Regions from separate parts of the Cellulosimicrobium sp. CpK407 genome, predicted to be linked through region 1. Evidence: predicted binding sites of a transcription regulator. Region 1 holds the regulator's gene; each other region holds the start of a gene.

What was found. Region 1 encodes LexA, which represses DNA repair genes until DNA is damaged. Its sites were predicted from a motif close to TCGAACANNTGTTCGA; they were not measured.
Region 2: a site for LexA is predicted at 3,729-3,744, ahead of ABWU78_RS01925 (Rv2578c family radical SAM protein). Genes of this name have one in related genera too.
Region 3: a site for LexA is predicted at 4,410-4,425, ahead of ruvA (Holliday junction branch migration protein RuvA). Genes of this name have one in related genera too.

What each region holds. Positions count from the first base shown of each region.
Region 1 is NZ_JBGNYC010000004.1:70,925-76,919, reverse strand. Features, by position in the region: gene ABWU78_RS03160 (ATP-dependent DNA helicase) at 1-854, shown strand, start outside; gene ABWU78_RS03155 (L-lactate dehydrogenase) at 901-1,911, shown strand; gene lexA (transcriptional repressor LexA) at 2,070-2,804, opposite strand; gene ABWU78_RS03145 (LysM peptidoglycan-binding domain-containing protein) at 3,138-3,500, shown strand; gene nrdR (transcriptional regulator NrdR) at 3,929-4,468, shown strand; gene ABWU78_RS03135 (aldo/keto reductase) at 4,538-5,611, opposite strand; gene ABWU78_RS03130 (DUF5302 domain-containing protein) at 5,778-5,972, shown strand.
Region 2 is NZ_JBGNYC010000002.1:172,141-178,135, reverse strand. Features, by position in the region: gene ABWU78_RS01940 (energy-coupling factor transporter transmembrane component T family protein) at 1-783, opposite strand, end outside; gene ABWU78_RS01935 (ABC transporter ATP-binding protein) at 780-2,600, opposite strand; gene ABWU78_RS01930 (ECF transporter S component) at 2,614-3,339, opposite strand; TPP riboswitch at 3,450-3,569, opposite strand; gene ABWU78_RS01925 (Rv2578c family radical SAM protein) at 3,753-5,414, shown strand; gene ABWU78_RS01920 (DUF1330 domain-containing protein) at 5,476-5,790, opposite strand; gene ABWU78_RS01915 (PPOX class F420-dependent oxidoreductase) at 5,826-5,995, opposite strand, start outside.
Region 3 is NZ_JBGNYC010000023.1:10,037-16,031, reverse strand. Features, by position in the region: gene pdxS (pyridoxal 5'-phosphate synthase lyase subunit PdxS) at 1-724, shown strand, start outside; gene ABWU78_RS11610 (NUDIX hydrolase) at 787-1,350, shown strand; gene ABWU78_RS11605 (hypothetical protein) at 1,403-1,954, opposite strand; gene pdxT (pyridoxal 5'-phosphate synthase glutaminase subunit PdxT) at 2,156-2,806, shown strand; gene ABWU78_RS11595 (YebC/PmpR family DNA-binding transcriptional regulator) at 2,813-3,574, shown strand; gene ruvC (crossover junction endodeoxyribonuclease RuvC) at 3,785-4,354, shown strand; gene ruvA (Holliday junction branch migration protein RuvA) at 4,510-5,148, shown strand; gene ruvB (Holliday junction branch migration DNA helicase RuvB) at 5,175-5,995, shown strand, end outside.

The sequences.
Region 1 (5,995 bases):
GGGAGGGCGCGAGCCGCCTGCACGCCGCCCCGCTGGGCGTCGCGGGCCTCATCCGTACGCACCTGCTCGCCGAGCGGACCGGGGTGTTCACGTCCGCGACGCTCGCGCTCGGCGGCAGCTTCGACGCCGTCGCGCGCACCTTCGGGCTCGGGGGCGGTGGCGAGGGCGGCGACGCCGACGGACCACGGTGGCGCGGCCTCGACGTCGGCAGCCCGTTCGACTACGCGCGGCAGGGCATCCTCTACGTCGCCAAGGCCCTCCCGACGCCGGGCCGCGAGGCCTCCACGGAGCACCAGCTCGACGAGATCGCCGCGCTCGTCGAGGCGGCGGGCGGGCGCACGCTCGGCCTGTTCTCGTCGCGCCGCGCCGCGGTCGCCGCGGCGGAGGCGATGCGCGAGCGGCTCGACGTGCCGATCCTGTGCCAGGGCGACGACCAGCTCCCGACGCTCGTGCGCGAGTTCACCGACGACCCGGCCACCTGCCTGTTCGGCACGCTGTCGCTCTGGCAGGGCGTCGACGTGCCCGGGCCGTCGTGCCAGCTCGTGCTCATCGACCGGATCCCGTTCCCCCGTCCGGACGACCCGGTGAAGTCGGCCCGGGCGCGGGCGGTCGAGGCGGCGGGCGGCAACGGCTTCATGCAGGTCTCCGCGACGCACGCCGCCCTCCTGCTCGCGCAGGGCGCCGGCCGGCTCGTCCGGTCCACCACGGATCGAGGCGTGGTCGCGGTCCTCGACCCGCGTCTCGTGACCGCGCGCTACGGCACGTTCCTCACGCGGTCCATGCCGGGGTTCTGGCAGACGACCGACCGCGACGTCGCCACCGGTGCGCTCCGGCGCCTCGCCGCCCTAGGCTGAGTCCTTTCCGCGGTCTTCACGATTCCAGCGACTTCACGGAGGCGACATGACGACGAGCACGTCCCCGCAGGGCACGGGTGACGCGAGCACGGGTGGGCCGGGAGGGGGAGCGCGGACGACCAAGCTGGCGATCGTCGGCGCGGGTGCGGTCGGGTCGACCCTGGCGTATGCGGCCCTCATGCGCGGGGCCGCGCGCACCGTGGCGCTCCTGGACGTGAACCGGGCGAAGGTCGACGCGGAGGTGGCGGACCTCCAGCACGGCATCCAGTTCATGCCGATGGCCCGGGTCGAGGGGTCGGACGACGTCGCGGTGTGCGCGGGGGCCGACGTGGTCGTCGTGACGGCCGGGGCGAAGCAGAAGCCGGGCCAGACGCGGCTCGACCTCGCCGAGGGCACGATCGGCCTCATGCGGACGATCCTGCCGGGTCTCGTGGAGGTCGCCCCGGACGCGGTCTACGTCATGGTGACCAACCCCGTCGACATCGTCACCTACGCGGCGCTCAAGTTCTCCGGGCTGCCGCCTTCGCAGCTCTTCGGCAGCGGGACCGTCCTCGACTCCTCGCGGCTGCGCTTCCTCGTGGCCCAGCACTGCGGCGTCGCGGTGCAGAACGTCCACGCGTACATCGCCGGCGAGCACGGCGACAGCGAGATCCCGCTGTGGAGCTCGGCGACCATCGGCGGCGTCCCGCTCCTCGAGTGGCCCGGCCTGGGCGGTCGCGGTCCGCTCACGGCAGGCGTGCGCGACGACATCGCGCGCGAGGTCGTGCAGTCGGCCTACCGGATCATCGAGGGCAAGGGGGCGACGAACTACGCCGTGGGGCTCGCGGGCACGCGCATCATCGAGGCCGTGCTCGACGACGAGCACCGCATCCTGCCCGTCTCGACGCTGCTCGACGGCGCGTACGGGCTCGACGACGTGTGCCTCTCGCTGCCGACGCTCGTCGACCGGCGTGGCGCCACCGAGCGGGTCGAGGTCCCGCTGTCCGACGCGGAGCTCGCCGGGCTGCGCTCGTCCGCCGAGTCGCTGCACGCCGTCGCCCGGCGCTTCGGTCTCTGACCGACCGGTTCGCCGGCGGGTCCGGAACGGCGTGTGAGAGCCGGGTGGTCGACGACCACCCGGCTCTCGGCGCTTCCGACCTCGACGTGCCGGCGCCCGCCTCGTCCGCCCCGCGAGGGACCGCTCGGGAGGGTGCGGCGACGGACGGTCCGTGCGGCTCAGAGGCTGCGCAGCACGGAGACGACGCGGCCGAGGACCTGGGCGTCGTCGCCAGGGATCGGGTCGTACGCGGCGTTGTGCGGCATGAGCCAGACGCGACCGTCCGCGCGGCGCAGGGACTTCACCGTGGCCTCGCCGTCGATCATCGCCGCGACGATCTCGCCGTTCTCCGCGACGGGCTGGCGGCGGACGACGACCCAGTCGCCGTCGCAGATCGCGGCGTCGACCATCGAGTCGCCCTGCACCCGCAGGAGGAAGAGCTCGCCCTCGCCGACGAGCTGGCGAGGCAGCGGGAAGACGTCCTCGACGACCTGCTCCGCGAGGATCGGGCCGCCGGCGGCGATGCGGCCGACGACCGGGACGTAGGACGGAGCCGGGTGCGCCTCGTCGTACGCGGGCTCGGGCGCGGAGCCCGCTGCCGTGAGCGGGGTGGCGCGGCGCGCGTCGTCCGGCTGGACGACCTCGATCGCGCGGGGGCGGTTCGGGTCGCGACGCAGGAAGCCCTTGCGCTCGAGAGTCGTGAGCTGGTGCTTCACCGACGACGGGCTCGTCAGGCCCACGGCCTCGCCGATCTCCCGCATGCTCGGCGGGTAGCCGCGCTGCTCGACGCACGCGCGGATGGTCTCGAGCACGAGGCGCTGGCGCGGCGTGAGCCCGTCACCCCCCGCCGACCCGTCCGGGAGCTCCCGCACCTCGGCGAGCCCCCGTGCCCTGTCCGTGCCTCGTCCCGCCATGGTCGCTCCGCCTTCGTCCGTCGCGGCCGCCGACGCCTCCCGGGCGTGCGGCCTCCCCTCCCCGGGGCGTGCGCTCCGGGACCTCGGTCGCCCCTCCGGGTCCGAGCGGACATGTCCGGCGAACCGACCTGACCCCAGGCTAGGGGAGGTTGCGACACGAATCAAACACCTGTTCGAGCATGTCTCGACTCTGTCGGTCGTTCGTGATAGACCTTCGTACAGGTGTTCTACGTACACGTGTTCGACCGACCCGGTCGGCGCGGAGGCGAAGGGCTCGCGGCGTCCGATCGACCGGGGAAGGCGATCGGGCCCGCGGGCCGGGACGGAGCAGGCATGGATGCGATGGCGATCTCGACGGTCGGGCCCCTCGGCCCTGCGGGCGGGGTGACGGGGCGTGCGGAGGAGCGGCCGCTGCGGCTCACGCGCCGGGGCCGCGTGGTCCTCGTGCTCCTGGCCGCCGCGGTCCTGCTGCTGGCCGCGCGGGTGGGCGTCGCCGTCGCGAGCGGCCCGGGCGAGCCCGTGGAGGTCCGGGTGCACGTCGTGAGCTCGGGGGAGACGCTGTGGGAGCTCGCGCAGGGGGTGGCGGCGCCGGGAGAGGACCTGCGCGACGTCGTGGGCGGGCTCGCCGAGCTCAACGGGCTCTCGTCCTCGGGCCTCCAGGCCGGCCAGAAGATCCTCCTCCCGGCGTCCGCCTGAGGCCGGCTGGGCGCCCTCGGTGCGGACGCGAGAGCGCGCTGTGACGCAGGACACGGGCGAAACCGGGCCCCGTGCGGTGCGCAGGGGTTGCGGCATCATTTAGGTCGCCCTAAGTTAGTGTCACCTCACAACGCCGGCTGGGGGGCTGGGCGGACGAGGTGAGGAGCGCGCGGTCCACCGCGACTCCTGTGCACGTCGCCGCGCGTGAGGCGAGTCACGCGCGAGATGGGGACGGGGGCGTCCCGACGGGGGCGGTCGACCACGACCGCCCCCGTTCTGCCGTCCACGAGCACCGGTGCGGCCGTCTGCGCGCCGACGACGCGGCGGGCGCGAGCGGCCGGCGTCGGAGGCGTGTTGCACGGTCCCGCCGCGACGGCATACGTTCGTCGCGCCGACCTGTCGGCGCGAACCCCGCGGAGGAGCCCGCCATGCACTGCCCGTTCTGCCGCCACGCGGACTCCCGCGTCGTCGACTCGCGCACCTCGGACGACGGCGCGTCGATCCGTCGGCGCCGCCAGTGCCCCGAGTGCAACCGCCGCTTCACGACGATCGAGACCGCGAGCCTGTCCGTGGTCAAGCGCTCCGGCGTCACGGAGCCCTTCTCGCGCGAGAAGATCGTCAACGGCGTGCGCAAGGCCTGCCAGGGGCGACCCGTCAACGAGGACGACCTCGCGGTGCTCGCGCAGCGCGTCGAGGAGACCATCCGGGCGAGCGGCAGCGCCGAGCTCGACGCGTACGAGATCGGGCTCGCGATCCTCGGGCCGCTGCGCGAGCTCGACGAGGTCGCCTACCTGCGCTTCGCGAGCGTCTACCAGGCGTTCGACTCGCTCGAGGACTTCGAGAGCGCGATCACGTCGCTGCGCGTCGAGCGCGAGGAGCGCGAGACGGCCGCGGCCCGGGCCGAGGAGGGCTCGAGCGGCACCGCTCCGGGGGCGGACGTTCGCGGGGAGGTCGCACCGCACGCCTGAGGCCGCACGCGCGAGGGCACGTCGCGGCCCCGGCAGGGGTCCCGCGTCGTCGGCGCGCGTCCGGCGGGCCTACAGGTCGCTGGACCGCGACGCCCAGATGTTGATGCCGGTGTCCGCGGGCAGCGCGTCGACGGCAGCGAGCTCCTCGGCGGAGAGCGCCGGCGCGTCGAGCGCGGCGAGGTTCTCGTCGAGCTGCCGCGTCGAGCTCGCGCCGAGCAGCACGGACGTGACGCGCTCGTCCCGCATCGCCCAGAGGATCGCCGTCGTGGCGAGGCTGCGCCCGTGGGCGCGGGCGAGGTCGTCGAGCCGGCGGACGTGGTCGAGGTTCGCCTCCGAGAGGAACGCCGGTCGGAGCGGCCCCCCGCGCGCCGCGCGCGAGTCGTCCGGAACCCCGCGCAGGTACCGGTCGGTGAGCATCCCCTGGGCGAGCGGCGAGAAGGCGACGACCCCGAGCCCCGCGGCGCCCGCGACGTCGAGCACGGACGCGCCCGCGGGGTCGTGCGGGTCGGGCTCCTCGACCCACCGGTTGAGCATCGAGTACGACACCTGCGTCACGACGAGGTCGACGCCCACCTGCTCCGCGACCCGCAGCGCCTCCCGGGTGCGACGCGCCGAGTAGGACGAGATGCCCGCGTACCGCGCGCGACCCGAACGGACCGCGGTGGCGAGCGCACCGACCGTCTCCTCGAGCGGCGTCGTCGGGTCGAAGCGGTGGGAGTAGAAGATGTCGACGTGGTCGAGCCCGAGGCGACGCAGCGAGGCGTCGAGCGAGGAGAGCAGGTACTTGCGCGAGCCGCCCTCTCCGTAGGGGCCGGGCCCCATGCGGTAGCCGGCCTTGGTCGTCACGACGAGCTCGTCGCGCACCGTCCGCAGCTCGCGCGCGAGGAGGTGCCCCAGGGACTCCTCGGCCGCTCCGCCCGGCGGGCCGTAGTTGTTCGCGAGATCGAGGTGGGTCACGCCGCGGTCGACCGCGTGCAGCACGATCTCGCGCTGCGTCGCCCGCGGGTCGGCGTCGCCGAAGTTCTGCCACAGGCCCAGCGACACCGCCGGCAGCGCCAGCCCGGACCGACCGAGACGGCGGTGCGGCAGCGGGGCCCGGTCCGGGAACGGGGGAGCGGCGGAGGCGGAGGAGTCGGTCGGCACGCGGCCGACGCTACCCGACACCGTCCGGCCGTCCGTCGGAGACCGGCCGACCGGCGGACAAATCAGGTGGCGTCCGGCGACGCGGTGCGGGAGGCTGGCGAGGTGCCCGCACCGTCGGGCCGACCGCAGTGCACGACCGAGTTCCCCCATCGACGAGGAGACCGCCATGGCGTCCGACCAGCAGCGATCCGCTGCAGACACCGCACCGACCGACGAGGCCAAGGCGAAGTTCCGGGAGGCGCTCGACCGGAAGAACGCGGCGCGCCACCGCACGGCCGACGGCGAGTCCAACACCGGGTCGGTGCACGGGTCCGAGACCGTGGGGCCGGTCCAGCGCACGTTCCGCCGCAAGTCCGGCTGACGGCCGCCTCCGGCTCAGCGTTC
Region 2 (5,995 bases), on a different contig from region 1:
AGTGAGCGCGCCGATCCCGGTCACCCACCCCCCGAGGACGCCCGCCGCGACCACCGCGCCGGCGACGGCCAGGACGGCGCCTGCCGCGACGACGTCGGGCACGCCGAGCGGGACGGGCCGTGAGGACGTCCGGGGTCCGGAACCCAGCCCGCGCGACTCGAGCGCGACCGTGAGCCGCTCGGACCGGCGCACCGCGCCGACGAGGAGCGCGAAGGCGGCCGCACCGAGCGACCGCGGCGACCGAGGGAGCGTGCCCCGGCGCCGCCGGGGGTCGCGGACCGCCTGGGCGCAGCGGATCGTGTGCCACGCGTCGGGGAGCTCGACGAGGAGCCGGTGCGCGGCGAGCACCGCGAACGTCCAGGTCGCGGGCAGGCGCGCGTGCTGGTGCAGGCTCGTCATGAGGCGGACGGGGTCGGTCGTGAGGACGAGCGCGAGGGACAGCGCGCCGACGAGCAGGGTGCGCAGCGCGAGCGCCGCGCCGATCGTCAGCCCGTCCGCGCCGACGGTGAGCGGACCCAGCGGGACGGCGTCGCCCCCGGGCCGGGTGGCGACGTTGACGACCAGGAGGCTCGTCGCGAACACCGCGAACGGGACGTGGGCGAGCGCGAGGGTCCGCACGGGGACGCGTCCGAGCGTCAGCAGCGCGGTGACGGTGAGCACCCAGCCGATCGTCGGGGTCACCGGGTCGGTGACGAGGAGCGCGGCCGTCGAGACGACGAGCACCGTCGCGAGCTTGACCGTCGGGTTCCAGCGTTCGAGCGCGGTCGGGCGGGGGCCGGTCACGGGGCGACCTCCGCGGCGACCGCGGCCGTGGGCGCGAGTCTCGCCGTCCCGGGATCGGCGCCCGGCACGACGTCGTGCCGGGCGTCGAACGCCGCGTCGAGCGCGCGGACGAGCGCCCCCGGGTCGACGCCGCGACCGCGGCCTACGCGCGCCCACCAGTCGAGCAGCGGGGGTCGGCGCAGGCCCGCCAGCGCGCACAGCGCGTCGTCGGCGAGGACCGCCGACGGCTCCGCGACCGTGGCGAGCGTGCCGTCCACGACCACGGCGACCCGGTCGGCGAGCGCCGCGACGAGCGAGAGGTCGTGCGAGACGACGACCACGGCGCCGCCCGCGTCGGCGCGCCCCCGCAGCACGTGGGCGACCGTGGCGGCCTGGGCCCGGTCCAGCCCGAACGTGGGCTCGTCGGCGAGGAGGACCGGCGGGTCCAGGACGGTCGCGGTCGCCAGGGACAGGCGCCGCTGCTCGCCGCCCGAGAGCCGGTACGGGTTCGCGTCGGCGAGGTGCGCGAGCCCGAACGCGGCGAGGGTCCGGGCCACGCGCGCCTCGACGTCGTCGACGCGGGCGAGCCGGGCCGACCAGGCGACCTCCTCGCGCACCGTGCGGGCGACGAGCTGGTGCTCGGGGTCCTGGAACACCATCGCGACGGGCTCGCCCGTCGCGGTCGCCACCTCGCCCGTGGTGCGCTCGAGCCCGGCCAGGCCGCGCAGGAGCGTCGACTTGCCGCCCCCGTTGGGACCGACGACGGCGAGCACCTCGCCCGCGCGGACGTCGAGGTCCACGTCGCGCACGACGGCCGGGCCGCCGTGCCGGGACCGCCCCGCGCGGAGTCCACCCCGGTGGACGGCGAGGCCACGGGCCCGGAGCGCCACGGGGCGCGCCGCGCCGGCCGGGGTCGCGGCCGGGTCCGTGGTCGTGGGGCGCGCGGGCGAGGACCGCGCGAGGTCGACCAGCCAGTCGTCGGTCTCGGGAGAGCCGAGCGGCCCCGGGGCGCCCGCCTGCTCGAGGCGGACGGCGAGGGGTAGCCAGCACCCCAGCCCGGAGAGGTCGTGCGCGTGCTCGCGCAGGACGCGGTCGGTGGGGCCGTGCGCGACGACCCTGCCGTCGCGCCCGAGGACCAGGGTCGCGTCCGGCAGCGTGCCCAGGTCGTCCAGGCGGTGCTCGACGAGCACGACCGAGCGGTGCCGCCGCGCGGCGTCGTCGCCGCCGTCGGGTCCGGGGCGGCGCGCGAGGCCGGCGACGAGGGCCCCGACGTCGTGGGCGGCGGCGGGGTCCAGCAGCGCGGTGGGCTCGTCGAGGACGAGGAGCTCCGGCTCGGCGACGAGCGCCGCGGCGACCGCGACGCGCTGCGCCTCGCCGCCCGACAGCGCGTGGGTCGCGCGGTCGTGCAGGTGCGCGGCGCCGACGGCGGCGAGCGCCGCGGTCGCGCGGGCGTCCGTGGTGCGGGGGTCGGCGCCACGGTTCTCGAGCGCGAACCGCAGCTCCTCGTCCACGCGCGCCAGGCAGAGCTGGTCGCCGGGCCGCTGCTGGACGAGGCCCACGCGGGCGGCGAGCACGGGCGGCGGCACCTCGCGCGGGTCGGCGCCGGTCACGCGGAGGCCGCCCAGGACGACGCCCGGGAGGGTGTGCGGGACGACGCCGACCAGCGCGCGCAGGAGGGTCGACTTCCCGCACCCGGACGGGCCGAGGACCAGCAGGCTCGTCCCGGCCGGGACGGTGACGTCGACGCCGTCGAGCACCCGGGTGCCGTGGTGCCCGAGGTGCACGGTCACGTCGGCGGCGGTGACAGCGTCGCGCGCGTGCGCGGTCACGTCAGCCACGTGCGCGGTCGCCTCACCCACGGCGGGCCGCGCCGATCGCGAACGCGTCGAGGGCGCCCGTGCGGGCGAGGGCGTCGCCGAGGAGGCGGGCCGCGAGGCCGCACAGCACAACGCACGACACGACCTGGATCCCGAGCCGGAGCATCGCGTAGTCCTGACCGATCCAGCCGAAGCGCACGGCGTTGAAGGCGAACGTGACGAGGGCCGCGCTCACGCCCGACGCGACGAAGACCCACCATCCGAACCGGCGGTAGCGCGTGAGCGCGAACGGCAGCTCGGCGCCGACGCCCTGGACCAGGCCCACGACGAGCAGCAGCGGCCCCGCGGGGGACGCGAGGAAGACGACCTCGACGAGCGCGGCGAGGGTCTCGGCAAGGATGCCGACCCCCGGCTTGCGCACGATGTACGTGGCGAGCGGGCCGACGACGATCCACGCGCCCGCGAGGACGTTCGCGGCGAGGTCCGCGAGGGGGCCCATCGCGAGCTGGAGCGGGGCCCAGAGCTGGACGAACGCCCAGTACACGAACCCGAAGACGACGCCGAGGACGGCGACGAGCACCGTCTCGTGGAGCGTCAGCCCGCGGCGCCGTGCGGGGCGCCCGGTCGGGCGGACCGCGAGACCGGGCACCCCGCCGGCCGACCGGTCGGCCGGCACGCCGGCCGATCCGGTGGGCGGCTGGTCGGTGGGTGCGGCGGCGGTCGGGGTCGCCTGCTGCGGGGTGGTGCGGGGCTCGGCCATGCGGGTTCCCTCCGTCGGGCCCCCGGGGCGAGGGGTGCACGACGGCGCGCCACCGCCGGGCCCGGCGCGCCCGGCCGCGTGCGGGGCGCACGGGCACGAGCGCGCAGGGGACGGTGACGTCGGCCCTGCTCCCTTCGCTGGTACGAACCAGATCAGGTTCCACGGGTCTGCAGGTGGGACGGGTGTCCGGCCTGCACTCTCAGCGCTCGTGCGCTCCCCGGGGGCGTTCGGCCCGACCCTAGGCCCTCGGGGCCACGCGGACAATCCCGGCGTCTCAGCCCGCGGGACGGGCCCTGGGCCGCCCGTGCACCGGCCCTGCGCAGGGTGCGGGTCGCCGCTGACGCGGAGCAGGCGTCCCCCGGGGAGGACCGCGGGGCTTGACCTGGAGATCGAACACCTGTTCGAATGTGCGGGTGAGGTGGGACGGACAAGCGCTCGGCGCGGACGACGGCGCTCTCCCGGGGCTGGAGCGGGCGGGCCTCGTGCGCAGCGTGCGCACGCCCGACTTCGCGGGCATCACGTTCCACGAGGTGACGGCCAAGAGCGCGCTGTCGAAGGTCCCGGCGATGTCGCGCATGCCGTTCCGCTGGACGGTCAACCCGTACCGCGGGTGCAGCCACGCCTGCTCCTACTGCCTCGCGCCGTCCACCCCGGTGCTGCTCGCCGACGGCACGCAGCGACCGATCGGCGAGCTGCGGGTCGGCGACGAGATCGTGGGGACCGCGCCGCACGGCGCCTACCGGCGCTACGTGCGCACGCGCGTGCTCGACCGCTGGACCACCCGCAAGCGCGCGTACCGCGTGACCCTCGCGGACGGCACGCGCCTCGTCGCGAGCGGTGACCACCGGTTCCTCACCGAACGGGGCTGGCGCCATGTCGTCGGCGGGGCCGGGCGCCGCGCCCACCTGGCGCTGGGCGACGTCCTCGTCGGCCCGGGGGCGGCTGCGCTCGCGGGCGGCCGGGTCGCGCTCGAGGGCCGGGACGTCACGGGCGACGAGGCGCTGCGCGTCGACTCGCTCGAGGCGCTCGACGGGCCGGGGGAGGAGACCGAGCTCGTCGACATCACCACCGGGACGCGGGACTTCGTCGCCGCCGGGGTCGTGAGCCACAACTGCTTCGCCCGGCCCACCCACCAGTACCTCGACCTCGACGCGGGCGACGACTTCGACCGCGAGGTCGTGGTCAAGGTGAACGTCGACGAGGTGCTGCGCGCCGAGCTCGCCCGCGCGTCGTGGGGTCGCGAGCCCGTCGCGCTCGGCACGAACACGGACCCCTACCAGCGGGCCGAGGGGCGCTACCGCCTCATGCCGGGCATCATCGACGCGCTCGCGGGCTCCGGCACGCCCCTATCGGTCCTCACCAAGGGCACGCTCCTGCGCCGCGACCTGCCGCTCCTCGCCGACGCCGCCTCGCGCGTCGAGGTCGGGATCGGCGTCTCGCTCGCGCTGCTGGACCCGACGCTCCAGGCGAGCGTCGAACCCGGCACGCCCTCGCCGCGCGCCCGCCTCGACCTGATCCGCGCGGTCCGCGAGGCGGGCCTGCCGTGCGGCGTCATGGTCGCGCCCGTGCTGCCGTGGCTCACCGACTCCACGCACGCGCTGACAGACCTGCTCGACGCCGTGAAGGACGCCGGGGCCACGGGGGTCACCGTGCTGCCGCTGCACCTCAAGCCCGGGACGCGCGAGTGGTACCTCGGTTGGCTCGCGCGCGAGCACCCGCAGCTCGTCCCCGGCTACGAGCGGGTCTACGCCCGTGGCGCGTACGCCTCGAAGGCGTACCGCTCGTGGCTGTGGGACCGCGTGCGCCCGATGCTCGAGGCGCGCGGCTTCGCGGTGTCCGGCCACCGCGGTCCCGCGGGCGTCGAGGGGCGGTACCGCCGGGGCGAGCTCGGCGGTCTCGGGGACGGTCACCGCGACCCGGGGCCGCCGGCGGACGGCGCCTACCCGAGGGGGAGCCTCGCCGGGTCGCCTCAGGAATCCGACCGGCGTGGCCACGGCGGCGCGCTCGCGGGCATGCCGGTGGACGGCGGGGGTCTGGACGTCGTCGGCGGGGGAGTGGAGCAGGTCCTGTTCTGACCTGGTGGCACCGTCCGGGCGACACCGCGACCGCGACGCCGGCGCGCGTCCGACGGCCGGGTCAGGAGGGCTGGTCGCGGTGCGGGACGGCACCGACACGGACGATGTCCGTCCGTGCCACAGCCCGGTCCCTGAGGTCGGCCAGCGCCACCCGGGCGGGGTCGGCCAGGTACGCGGCGAGCGCGTCGTCATCGGGCAGCTCGATGACCTGCACCTCGGTCGGCAGCGACGCCTCCTGACCGGGCAGCGCGCGCACGCGCGACAGCACGCGCCCGCCGTGCGCGGGCACGAGCGCGAGGACGACGTCCTCGTACTCGCTCAGCAGGTCGGCGCTGCCCTCGGTGGGCCACAGCATCACGCACAGGGTGATCGGCATGGTCGGCACGCTACGCCGCCGCGCCGGCGGGATCGTCAGCCGTCCGCGAGGCGCGCCGGGAACCCGCCCGTCGCGACCGGGCCCCAGCGCGTGATCGTCAGGCGCACGAGCGACTTGCCCTGCGTCACCATGGCCTCGCGGTACTCGTCCCAGTCCGGGTGCTCGCCGCTGACGGAGCGGTAGTAGTCGACGAGCGGCTCGACGG
Region 3 (5,995 bases), on a different contig from region 1:
GCAGGGCGGGGTCTCGCGCATGTCCGACCCCGACATGATCGACGGCATCATCGAGGCCGTCTCGATCCCGGTCATGGCGAAGGCCCGCATCGGCCACTTCGTCGAGGCGCAGGTTCTCCAGTCGCTCGGCGTGGACTACGTCGACGAGTCCGAGGTGCTCACGCCCGCCGACTACACCCACCACATCGACAAGTGGCAGTTCACGGTCCCCTTCGTGTGCGGGGCGACGAACCTCGGCGAGGCGCTGCGCCGCATCGCCGAGGGCGCGGCGATGATCCGCTCGAAGGGCGAGGCGGGCACCGGCGACGTCTCCAACGCGACGACGCACATGCGCACCATCCGCGCCGAGATCCGCCGCCTCGCCTCGCTCCCCGAGGACGAGCTGTTCGTCGCGGCGAAGGAGCTCCAGGCGCCGTACGACCTCGTCCAGGAGGTCGCCGCCACGGGCAAGCTGCCCGTCGTCATGTTCACCGCGGGCGGCATCGCGACGCCGGCGGACGCCGCGATGATGATGCAGCTCGGCGCCGAGGGTGTCTTCGTCGGCTCCGGCATCTTCAAGTCCGGCAACCCGGAGCAGCGTGCCGCCGCGATCGTCAAGGCGACGACGTTCTACGACGACCCGGACGTCGTCGCGAAGGTCTCGCGCGGTCTGGGCGAGGCGATGGTCGGCCTCAACGTCGACGAGCCGGCGCGGTCGATCCAGTTCGCCGAGCGCGGCTGGTGACGGAGCGCGCCACGGGCCTGCCGTCCGTCGCCGTGCCGGCGACGGACGGCTGACGCGCGCACATGGCCGAGGCCGCCGGAGCGCCGTCGTCCCTGGGACCCGACTGGGTTCTCGGGGACGACGGGCTCTACTTCCGTCGGGGCGCCCGCGTCCTGCTCCTCGACGACGCCGACCGGATCCTCCTGGCCCGCGGGCACGACGTCGACCAGCCCGAGCGCTCGTGGTGGTTCACCATCGGCGGGGGCGTCGACCCCGGTGAGAGCGACCGCGACGCGGCGCTGCGCGAGGTCCACGAGGAGACCGGGATCCGGCTCGACCCGGACGCGCTCGTGGGTCCGGTCTACACGCGCAGCGCGATCTTCGACTTCTACCGCCGGCACTGCCGCCAGGACGAGGTGCTCTTCCTCGCGCGCACGGACGGCACCACCGCCCGCGGCGAGCTGAGCCGGGACGGGTGGACCGCCGTCGAGCACGACGTCGTCGACGAGATGCGCTGGTGGTCGCTCGACGACCTGCGCGGCGTCGAGATCGAGGTGTTCCCCGAGGGCCTGGCCGACCTCGTCGCGCCGCTGCTGGGCGGGTGGGACGGCGTCACGCACCACCTCGGGACGGCTCGCGAGGACTGAGGTCCGGGCTGACGCGGCAGTCCCGCCGCGGCGCGCGAGTGCCTGCCCGGTGCTACGGACGACGGGCGACGACCCGCCACACGATCCCGCCGACGAGGAGCCCCAGACCGAGGACCGCCCCGCCGATCGCCACGAACCACAGCAGGATCGTGCCGCCGACCGTCGCGAAGAACTCGCCGAACTGCCAGCCCTCGGTGACGACGAACGTCGCCCCGGGGGACGCGTCGCCCTGGGCGACGGCCACGGTGCACGTCTGGGCCGACGGCGAGGTCACCTCGGCGACGGTCGTCGCCTCGTGCGAGCCGAAGCCGGAGCTCCCGGAGACGGAGGGGTGCCGCACGTCGAGGTCGCCGTCGGGGCAGGTCACGGTGACGTCGTCGGCGTCGAACCCCTCGGCGCCGATCGGCACGACCGCCCACACGCTGAACGGTCGACCGCCCGAGAGCGCGACGTCCGCCTCGCCCGGGACGTCGCCGGAGGCGAGCGCGGCCGAGCCGGGGGCGCCCGTGCTGTCGACGACGCCCGTCGGCAGCGCCCGCAGGAAGGTCGTGGCGCCCAGGACGCCGGCGACGAGCGCGACCGCCAGCAGGACCGCGCCGACCACGATCAGGACCGTCGCGCCGCGCGTGCTCCGCGGCGGACGGGGCGGGAGACCGGGGTACGGGACCGAAGGACCGGGATACCCGGACGGCGGCTGGGCAGGATACGGCGGTGTCGGTCCGGGGCCGGGCGGAGTGGTCACGACGGCGAGGCTAGCAACCGGTGTGGCGGGGTGCGGGCGGCGACGGACGTATCATTCCCGTTCGTGACGACCACGATCGGAGTCCTGGCGCTGCAGGGCGATGTGCGCGAGCACCGCGCCGCGCTCGAGGCCGCCGGCGCGCGCACGGTCGGCGTGCGGCGCCCCGAGGAGCTCGCCGCGGTCGACGGGCTCGTGCTCCCCGGGGGCGAGTCGACCACCATCGAGAAGCTCCTGCGGATCTTCGAGCTCGACGAGCCGCTGCGCGCACGCATCGCCGAGGGCCTGCCGGTCTACGGCTCGTGCGCCGGCATGATCCTGCTCGCGGACCGCATCCTCGGCGGCACGGCCGACCAGCGGACCATCGGCGGGCTCGACGTGACGGTCCGGCGCAACGCCTTTGGCCGGCAGGTCGACTCGTTCGAGACCGACCTCGCGTTCGCCGGCATCGCCCCCCAGGACGGCGGTCGCGCCGGGGCCGAGGGGGCGGGCACCGTGCACGCGGTGTTCATCCGCGCGCCGTGGGTCGAGGAGGTCGGCCCGGGCGTCGACGTGCTCGCGCGCATCCCCGATCACGAGGCGCCCGGCATCCCCGCGGCCGCCGCCGGTAGGATCGTCGCAGTCCAGCAGGGATCGCTGCTCGCCACCTCGTTCCACCCGGAGATCTCCGGGGACGCGCGCGTGCACGAGCTGTTCGTCAGAATTTCGAAGGGGTAGGAACGCATGTCAGGGCACTCCAAGTGGGCCACGACCAAGCACAAGAAGGCGGCCATCGACGCCAAGCGCGGCAAGCTCTTCGCGAAGCTCATCAAGAACATCGAGGTCGCGGCGCGCACCGGCGGCGGTGACCCCGCGGGCAACCCGACGCTGTTCGACGCCATCCAGAAGGCGAAGAAGTCGTCGGTCCCCAACGACAACATCGACCGCGCCGTCAAGCGCGGGTCCGGCACGGGCGCCGACGCCGTCGACTACCAGACGATCATGTACGAGGGCTACGGCCCCAACGGCATCGCCGTCCTGGTCGAGTGCCTCACCGACAACAAGAACCGGGCGGCCTCCGAGGTCCGCCTCGCGTTCAGCCGCAACGGCGGCAACCTCGCCGACCCGGGCTCCGTGTCCTACCTCTTCTCGCGCAAGGGCCTCGTCGTCGTGCCGAAGGCGGACGGCGTGACCGAGGACGACGTCATGCTCGCCGCGCTCGAGGCGGGCGCCGAGGAGGTCACCGACTCCGGCGAGGTCATCGAGGTCCTGTGCGAGGCGAGCGACCTCGTCGCCGTGCGCACGGCGATCCAGGAGGCGGGGCTCGAGTACGACTCCGCCGACTCGATCTGGCACCCGTCCATGGAGGTCGAGGTCGACGCCGACGGCGCGCGCAAGATCCTGCGCCTCATCGACGCGCTCGAGGACAGCGACGACGTGCAGAACGTCTACGCGAACTTCGACGCGTCGGACGAGGTCATGGCGGAGCTCGAGAACGACGACTGACCGCTGGGTTCGCCCGAGGTGAGGTCTGGTCGCCCTGGGTGCGGGGTGGGTGGGACGCGCGCGGTCTACCATCCGCCGCTCGTCCCTCGCGGCTCCCGCCAGGCCCGCCACGACCGCGCGCGTCCCACCCACCCCGCCGGTGTCGGCTCACCTCGGTGCGTGCCCGCGAGGCGCCGAGGTTCCGTCGTCGGCTCGTGGGAGGCTAGCGGGGTGCGCGTTCTCGGTGTGGATCCTGGGCTGACCCGGTGCGGCGTCGGGGTGGTGGACTCCGCGCGGGGGCGGCGGGCCGAGCTCGTGGCCGTCGGCGTGATCCGGACGGACCCGGACCTCAGCGTGGACCTGCGGCTGCTGCGGATCGCGGAGCGGCTCGACGCGTGGTTCGACGAGCACGTTCCGGACGTCGTCGCGGTCGAGCGCGTGTTCGCCCAGCACAACGTCGGGACCGTGATGGGCACGGCCCAGGCCGCGGGTCTCGCGATGGTCGGCGCGGCAAAGCGGGGCGTCCCCGTCGCGCTGCACACGCCGTCCGAGGTCAAGGCTGCGGTCACGGGGAGCGGGCGCGCGGGCAAGGAGCAGGTCCAGCGCATGGTCGCGAGCATCCTGGGGCTCGCGGAGCCGCCGAGGCCCGCGGACGCCGCCGACGCGCTCGCGCTCGCGATCTGCCACCTGTGGCGACCCTCGGGCGCGCTCCAGGGCGGCGAGCGGCACGAGCTGACGCCGGCGCAGCGTGCCTGGGCCGCGGCCGAGCACGCGGCGAAGGCCCGGCGGGCACCGCGCTGACGGCGCCCGTGTCGGTCGGCCGGGGCGTGGGCGCACCTTGCTAGAGTGACCGCGGTCGTACGGGTGTTCGACACACCTTCTCGGCGCCGTCCGCGGTCGTCGCGCCGGCGGACCATCGGACCAGGTCGGCGGAGCCGACCGGGAGAGGAGCCTGGGTGATCGCGTCGCTGAGCGGAGTCGTGGCGAGCGTCCAGCTCGACCGCGCCGTGCTCGAGGTCGGGGGAGTGGGCTACCTCGTGCACGCCACGCCGGCGACCCTCGCGGGCCTGCGCGTGGGCGAGGACGCTCGGCTCGCGACGAGCCTCGTGGTCCGCGAGGACTCCTTCACCCTCTACGGGTTCGCCGACGACGACGAGCGGACCGTCTTCGAGACCGTCCAGACCGTCAGCGGCGTCGGGCCGCGGCTCGCGCTCGCGATGCTCGCGGTGCACACGCCCGACGCCCTGCGACGCGCCGTGGGAGGTGGCGACATCGCCGCCCTGGTGCGTGTCCCCGGCATCGGCACCAAGGGCGCGCAGCGGATCGCGCTCGAGCTGGGCGACAAGCTCGGGCCGCCCACCGGGGCCGACGCCCCCGGGGCGGGCGCGCCGGCCACCGGGACCGGCCCGCGCCCGGTCGACGACCGTCGGGACCAGGTGGTCGAGGCGCTCGTCGGGCTCGGCTGGAACCTCAAGGCCGCGGACGACGCCGTCTCCACCGTCCTCGCCGAGGCCGGTGTCGACGTCGTCGAGGCGCCCGACGTGGCCGGCGCGCTGCGTGCCGCGCTGCGCGTCCTCGGCGGACCGAGGGGCTGACCGTGGCGAACTTCGACCAGGTGGGCGTGGACGGCTTCGGCGGGGACGGCACGTTCTCGTCCGAGCGGATCGTCGCGGCGGGAGCGGACGACCTCGAGCGCGCCGCCGAGGCGGCGCTGCGCCCCCGCAGGCTCGAGGAGTTCGTCGGGCAGGCCGTCGTGCGCGACCAGCTCTCGCTCGTGCTCCAGGCCGCGCTCGCCCGCGGGAGCTCGCCGGACCACGTGCTGCTGTCCGGGCCACCCGGGCTCGGGAAGACGACGCTCGCCATGATCATCGCGGCGGAGCTCGGGACGTCGCTGCGCGTCACGTCCGGGCCGGCGATCCAGCACGCCGGGGACCTCGCGGCCGTCCTGTCCTCGCTCGAGGAGGGCGAGGTGCTCTTCATCGACGAGATCCACCGCCTCGCGCGGCCCGCGGAGGAGCTCCTCTACATGGCGATGGAGGACTTCCGGGTCGACGTCGTCGTGGGCAAGGGCGCGGGCGCGAGCGCGATCCCGCTCTCGCTGCCGCCCTTCACCGCCGTCGGTGCCACGACGCGCGCGGGCCTGCTGCCGGCGCCGCTGCGCGACCGGTTCGGGTTCACCGGGCACCTCGACTTCTACTCGAGCGAGGAGCTCGAGCGCGTGCTCTCCCGGTCCGCCGGGCTGCTCGGCGTCGTGCTCGACCCGGACGCCGCGCGCGAGATCGCCGGTCGCTCGCGGGGCACGCCCCGCATCGCCAACCGCCTGCTGCGGCGCGTGCGCGACTGGGCGCAGGTCCGCGGCGACGGGAGCATGGACCTCGCGGCCGCGCGCGCAGCGCTCGAGGTCTACGAGGTGGACCCCATCGGCCTGGACCGCCTCGACCG